Regions from separate parts of the Chryseobacterium sp. WG23 genome, predicted to be linked through region 3. Evidence: riboswitches for the same ligand, from Rfam matches in the RefSeq annotation. Region 3 holds a riboswitch; each other region holds the start of a gene.
What was found. Region 3 has a riboswitch for cobalamin ahead of MP477_RS21650 (acyl-CoA thioesterase). Riboswitches for the same ligand answer to the same signal wherever they lie in the genome.
Positions count from the first base shown of each region.

Region 1: it holds a riboswitch for cobalamin, as region 3 does, so the genes downstream of both, MP477_RS11060 (T9SS type A sorting domain-containing protein) here and MP477_RS21650 (acyl-CoA thioesterase) in region 3, are expected to answer to the same signal.
Region 2: it holds a riboswitch for cobalamin, as region 3 does, so the genes downstream of both, MP477_RS16075 (TonB-dependent siderophore receptor) here and MP477_RS21650 (acyl-CoA thioesterase) in region 3, are expected to answer to the same signal.

Region 1 is NZ_JALCZE010000006.1:161,481-163,753, reverse strand. It holds gene MP477_RS11065 (esterase-like activity of phytase family protein) at 1-515, opposite strand, end outside; cobalamin riboswitch at 774-965, shown strand; gene MP477_RS11060 (T9SS type A sorting domain-containing protein) at 1,067-2,140, shown strand; gene clpP (ATP-dependent Clp endopeptidase proteolytic subunit ClpP) at 2,229-2,273, opposite strand, start outside.
Region 2 is NZ_JALCZE010000010.1:105,838-108,110, forward strand. It holds gene MP477_RS16070 (transporter) at 1-496, shown strand, start outside; cobalamin riboswitch at 700-885, shown strand; gene MP477_RS16075 (TonB-dependent siderophore receptor) at 996-2,273, shown strand, end outside.
Region 3 is NZ_JALCZE010000017.1:60,345-62,617, forward strand. It holds gene MP477_RS21640 (hypothetical protein) at 1-454, shown strand, start outside; gene MP477_RS21645 (HD family hydrolase) at 463-1,053, shown strand; gene MP477_RS21650 (acyl-CoA thioesterase) at 1,113-1,496, opposite strand; cobalamin riboswitch at 1,611-1,792, opposite strand; gene MP477_RS21655 (hypothetical protein) at 1,826-2,273, opposite strand, start outside.

The DNA.
Region 1 (2,273 bases), on a different contig from region 3:
TCATCAGAAACCCAGAATGTTCCATCCGGAGCTGCCACAATACTTTCACTGTCCAGACCATATGTATCTGTTCCTAACATATTTCCTGAAGCATCATAGGCTACTTCACCGGTACTTCCCATTCCTATAGGATTTGGAAGTCCTGTGATAGGCTGGCCTGAAGGGTTTTTAAGTTTAATATATTGAATGACCTCGATATTACCTTCTGCATTGATTTTAAAATGCATAATCGTTGGGGTAAAATTAGGGACAAGAAATTTTTTACCGCTTAAGTAATCTGTATTCGGACCACGGTCTGTAATGACATAAAATTCTCCTTTTCTTGTAGGATGTGCCGCTGCTCCGGATCCAAATCCTCCGTTGATCACATCTACTCCATTGATAGTAGCCAATTTTGAAAAAGCAAATTCCTGCGGAAGCTTAGAATAATTAATCTCCTGGTTACTGGTGATGTCATCATCTTTACAGGATGCCAGCGCCATTAACACAAATGCGGATAGTAGCAGTCTTTTCATATTCTCTTTTATGGCTGCGAAAATATAAATTGATTGTAAACTGATCTTGAATATAATGATAATTGTATTTTAACAATGGAGCCATGAAAATGAATTTAATATAAACAGTAAAACTTTTGGTTTAAATCCGAAAACCTAACAACATCTTCAATTTGATTATCAATTCAAAAAAACATAGCATTAAAAACCATTCAGCTTCAGGGAAAATATAAAAACTAAAAGATAATTCACAAAACAGGACTCAAAAATTTATATGATATATTTGCGGCGTTTTAAGGTTGAACACTGTTCATTAATAGGGAATCAAGTGAGAATAAAATTTAATTCTTGAGCTGTACCCGCAACTGTAAGCTGTTTTACTTATAGCAAAATACAACCACTGGATACTGATCCGGGAAGGTGTGCTATAGGATGCAAGCCAGGAGACCTGCCTTATCCATTGTCACTTCAGGATCGTGATTATTGTCACTTTTCTTAAGTAAGTTTCGGGAATAAAACTTTAATTTAATTATATCATGAGAAAAATCTATTTTTTTTTCTTACTGCTTTTTATGCAGTTTTTGTCTGCCCAATTTACAGAGAACGACATTAAGTTTTGGGTAGGAACAGGTTCAAAGAAAGCCTATTTCATTGCAGATTTTAACGATAATAATTCTCTTGCTTCTTATGCATGGGGGTACCGTTTTGATGCGGATGGTTTACTGATGGAAGACATGATCAACGCTATTGTAGCTGCAGAACCTCAAATGGAGATTGATATTCCTTCAGGTTTTCTTCAAAGCTTTCATTATAATCATCATACGCCGGATATTGATGACAGCTGGATCCCATGGTCCGGAGCCAGCGCAGGAAATATGACATGGAACAACGGCCCGGGTTATACACCTCTGACTGATGGAAAATGGTACGGAATTACTTATGGAATTGATGATGCTGACACTCCGCCTTCTACACCTGTTGCGGCATACAGCTCACAATGGTATGTTCCCTCTCAGATTACCAACTGGATAGGAACAGGAAGTAATAAAAGCCTGGTAGTGGTTGATTTTGGAACCAATCAGTCAAACGGAAATGCAGATTCTTTTGTGTTTGGAATTAAATATAACGGAAGCATCACAGCCGAGCAGGCCTTACAGCTGATCCGGTCTCAAGCCTCTTATTTTAATTTCACCTCATCAAACAGCCAGATTTCTGCTCTTTCATTGAATAATTTTACAGGAAACGCCACAGTGGCAGACAGCTGGAAATTATATAAAGGAAAAGACCTCTCAAGCTGGCAAAAGAAGTCTGACCTTTCCCAGATTCAGTTAGCCAACAATGACTGGATGGGTATAAGTTTCGGACAGAGAAGACCATTTACCCCTACGGAAGCAGCCGATTCTATGCTGGGAGTTTCTTCTGTCACAAAGAAAAAATTCAGTATTCATCCTAATCCTGCAAATGATTTTATCCAGATCGAATCCATTGAAAAATATAAAGAAATAAATATCTACTCTTCTTTAGGCCAAAAAGTAATCACTTCCCAAGCCACAAAAATTGATATTCATTCTTTGAATTCAGGTGTTTATTTTGTTGAGATAAAGACAGCAGATACTTCAACCATCCATAAGATCATCAAGAAGTAGAACATCCTATGTGAAATGCTTTTTTCATACAATGATAAAACAAAAAAACGCACCGTATTGGTGCGTTTTTTCCGATTTCCAGCATCGATTATTTTTTCTCTGTTGATCTCTGTAAAACCTCATCTACCATTCC
Region 2 (2,273 bases), on a different contig from region 3:
GAACGGTGGATTGGGCGTAAAAATTCCTTTGGGTAAGTTTGATGAAAAAGGAATTTCAGGAGTTAATCCGAGTTTTCAGCTGGGAACAGGAAGCTGGGATTATCAAGCAGCTTTGAATTATAAATTTCAGAAGAATAAAATTGCGGTATTGCTTAATACAGATTATACCATTAAAACAGAAAATAAAAAGAAGTACCGCTTTGGAAACCAATGGAATTATGCAGCAACAGGCTTTTATCAGGTTGCGGGAAATGAAAAATCTATATTTTCTTTAAAGACAGGGGTTCAGGGAGAAGTGTATGCTCAGAATAAACAGTTTGATGAAGCGCTGCCTAATACTGCCGGAAGTGCATTATATGGAAAGTTGGGCTTTGAGGCTTCCTATAAAAAGTTCAGTCTTGGAAGTGAAGTTATGCTTCCTGTTTATACCCATCTTGCAGGAGGAGATATAGAAGCAAAATCAAGGTTCAGTATTTTCCTGAATATTGGGATATAGTTGATCCTTAACGCAAAGTTTAATGTTTATCATACTTATTCAGATGGGAGATATTTAAACTTTGCGTTTAAAATCATACCTGTAATTTTTACACGAATTCTATTGTACTTTAGTATTTTTCTATTCAAAATTTACCTTTGGTACACATGCTTTTATAATATTGTAAATCATTTTGTTATTTGTGAATATATATTAATTATTTTCTATCTTTGCCGAAATTTGGTAAGCTGTAAAAAGCTTTTAAAAGGGAATCCGGTGAGAATCCGGAACAGACCCGCTGCTGTAAGCTCCACACCAAAATTTTTGAAGATTATATCCACTGTTTTTTAATGGGAAGGATTTCAAAAATGGAGTAAGTCAGAAGACCTGCCAGACCATAAACGTTTGACGCTTTCGTGGAATAAAGCTTTAGGACAACAATGATTTTGTGCAGCGACCACTGTGCTTTGTCGTTGCTTTCTTACATCCATTAGCGTCATCATTATTCATAAATGAGCTAATGGTGGCAAAACTGACTACATCTCAATTTCATAAAGTTGTTTTCACAACATTGGTGTTAACATCACAATTCTTGTTTTCTCAAACAAAGAAAAAAGACACCTTAAAGGAAGAAGCTATTAAGGCTGTCAATATTTACAAAAAGAGCTTTAAAGAAATCGTTCCTGCTCAGATATTGCAGGGAGAAGAGCTTGAAAGACTGAACAGCCACTCTGTTGCAGATGCCTTACGGTATTTTTCCGGTGTTCAGATCAAAGACTACGGTGGAATTGGAGGCTTAAAGACCATTAATATCCGAAGTATGGGAAGCCAGCACGTAGGAGTTTTTTATGACGGAATTCAGCTGGGAAATGCGCAGAACGGCCTTGTGGATCTGGGAAGATATTCTTTGGATGATCTGGAAGAAATATCATTATACAACGGTCAGAAAAGTGAGATCTTTCAGCCGGCAAAAGATTTCGGATCATCAGGTTCTATTTATTTGCAGCCCAAAACACCGGTATTTACCGGAACAAGAAAAACAAATCTTGTTTTGAGGGCAAAAAGTGCATCCATTGATTTATTCAACCCCTCTTTCCGTTTGGAACAAAAAATATCACAGAGAACTTCTGCCAGTTTCAGTGCCGAATTTCTGCAAAGTGATGGTATTTACAAATACCGTTACGAGAAAAAATATCCTAATGGAGAGCAGGCGTATGATACGATTGCTAAAAGAAGAGACTCTGATATTAAAGCAAAACGTTTTGAAACCTCCTTGAATGGAACTTTAAATAACGGAAGCTGGAATATCCGTGGATATGGGTATATTTCAAATCGGGGTATTCCTGCTCCTGTTGTTAACAGCCGTTTTGATGGGAGAGGGGCAAGGATGTTTGATGAGAACTATTTTGTACAGGCCAATCTGAGGAAAAAGTTATTCCCTAAATTCGAAACTCAGCTTAAAGCAAAATTTGCTTACGATTATACCCGTTTTCTGGATACGGTACAGTCTCAGTTAGTTAAATATTCAGATAATACCTACATTCAAAGGGAGCTGTATATATCTTCTTCCAATTTATATACAGTGAGTTCCAATTGGGATATTAGTTTGAGCGGGGATTTCCAGTACAATAATCTGGATGCAGACCTGTATCAATTTTCTTATCCTACCCGCTATACCACATTGGTGGCTTTGGCTACTACCTATCAATGGAACAGGTTTAAAGTTTTAGGAAGTTTGCTGGGTACTTTTACTTTTGAAGAAGTAGAACGGAATAAAAGACCTGAGGACAGAAGTGAA
Region 3 (2,273 bases):
TCAAAAATTGGTACCCGGAAAAATGATTCAGCTGACCCATGAGGAAAGTCCTTTTATTATTGATGATTTTAACTTTGACGGAACGGAAGATATAGCTATTAGAAACGGAAATAAAGGAAATTACAGCAGTGCATCCTATGATGTCTATGTATTTAACAGTACCAGAATGGCATTTGTGAAAAGTGAGGAGCTTACGGAAATTGGCTCCAATTATTTTGGATTATTCGGTGTAGATGCCAAGCGTAAGCGCCTTGTTGCCACAGGAAAATCCGGATGTTGCATGATTTTTACTACAGAATATCAAGTAATTCCTAACAAAGGATTAGAAAAGGTATTGGAGAGGGAAGAAGATATGACCAATGAAGACCGTGTAAAAGTGATTACCAGGGAAAAAATAAATAACAAATGGGTTACCAGAACCAAGGTATATCCGGCAGGGCAATATAATAGATAAATAATACAATGAAAATTCAGAAAGAAATCGATTTTATCCTGGCAGTAGATGCTTTGAAAAACGTACAAAGAAGAAATTATAATGCAGATGATTCAAGAAGGGAAAATACTGCAGAACACTCGTGGCAGATTGTTATTCTTGCACAGATTTTATATCCTTATGCAAAAAACCGTGCTGACATTGACCTCCTGAGAGTTATCAGAATGCTTTCCATTCACGACTTGGTTGAAATTGAGGCTGGCGATACTTTTCTTTTTGATGAAAAAGCGATGGTTGGCAAGTTTGAAAGGGAAAAAGTTTCTGCTCAAAAGATCTTTGGAATTTTAGACGAGCCGTTACGTTCGGAGTTTTTCAATTTATGGCTGGAATTTGAAGAAGAAATAACGCCAGATGCTATTTTTGCGTGTGCTATTGACAGAATTATTCCTTTTATCCTCAATTCACATACCTCAGGAAAAAGCTGGACAGAAGCCGGAGTTACGGAAAAACAAATTAGAAGCATGCTTGAAAATGCCATCTGCAGAGCTTCTGATGAGATGGGGGAAGCTTTTGAATTATTGCTGACCAGAAGTCTGGAAACCGGAAAAGTGATCAAATAAAAGCTTAGTTTTTACTATAAATAGTTTCGGGCGGCCTTTGGCCGCCCGAAACTTTATAATTATAGGATTTGGATTGGCTTTTTGAATTCATCAATGGCTACAAAAGTAAAGTCGCCAATGATTGCTTTTTCTCTTTCGTAAGAATACATCTGTTCCGTGTAGATCTCTACATTGACCTTCATACTGGTTTTTCCAACGTAGGAAACTTTCCCAATCAGTTCAACAATAGTTCCTGCGGGGATAGGTTTTTTAAAATCAATTTTATCACTGCTTACGGTTACCACTCTTTTTCTTGCAAATCGGGTAGCAGTAATGAAGGCTACTTCATCCATCAGCTGCATAGCCGTACCTCCAAAAAGTGTATCATAATGATTCGTTGTATTAGGGAAAACCGCTTTAAATATTCTGGTTTCAGATGCTTCAATTCTTTCTTCTGTAGTCATATTTCATTATTAATTAAAACGAAATGAAATACTATTAAAACAACAGAATAATAACAGGAATCCAAGAAATCCCTGAAAAAATCCATCAGATCAATAAACTTCATATCGCGAAAGTTTTTTGTTTAAGAAAAAGGCAGGTCTCCTGACTTGTAACATCTTTTATCCCCTTCCCATGCCCCGCACAGTGGATCTTAATAAAAGACTTCAGTTACTTACAGTTGCGCGACAGTTCGTGATTTTCACACGATTCCCTTTTTAATCTGCTGTTAGGCAGAACCTATTTCCATGATGAATAAGCGTTAAACTTTTTCGGGGCAAAAATAATGAATTTATTCCGGATTATGGTAAATAATCTGACTGATCACTCTTCCTTTTTTAATGGTCCAAAGACTTGTATATCTGTATTCTCCTGAACCATTGATCATATAAAGAAAGATATTGTCGTTATCTAAAGAGGTTACCGCCACATTATTGAAATCCATGGTGGGCTGAAACATGTTTTTGATAGCTTCCCTTACAAAAACAGAACCTCTTCCAGGCTGCTGAACCCTGATTGATTTAATTTCGGTCATGCCTTCAGGGAGATCATTGCCTATTCCCCATGGCTTTACTTTATCGATAGTAAGGAGTTTTCCATCAGCATCTTTCTCCTTTTTACGGTATCCGGCATTGGATGGGTAAATATCAATAACTACTTTACTCCTTTGAGCTGTGGGGATTTTAGGGTCAGAATTATCGGTGAAAATAAGCGACTTTCCATTCTTGGATTTGGAAGGT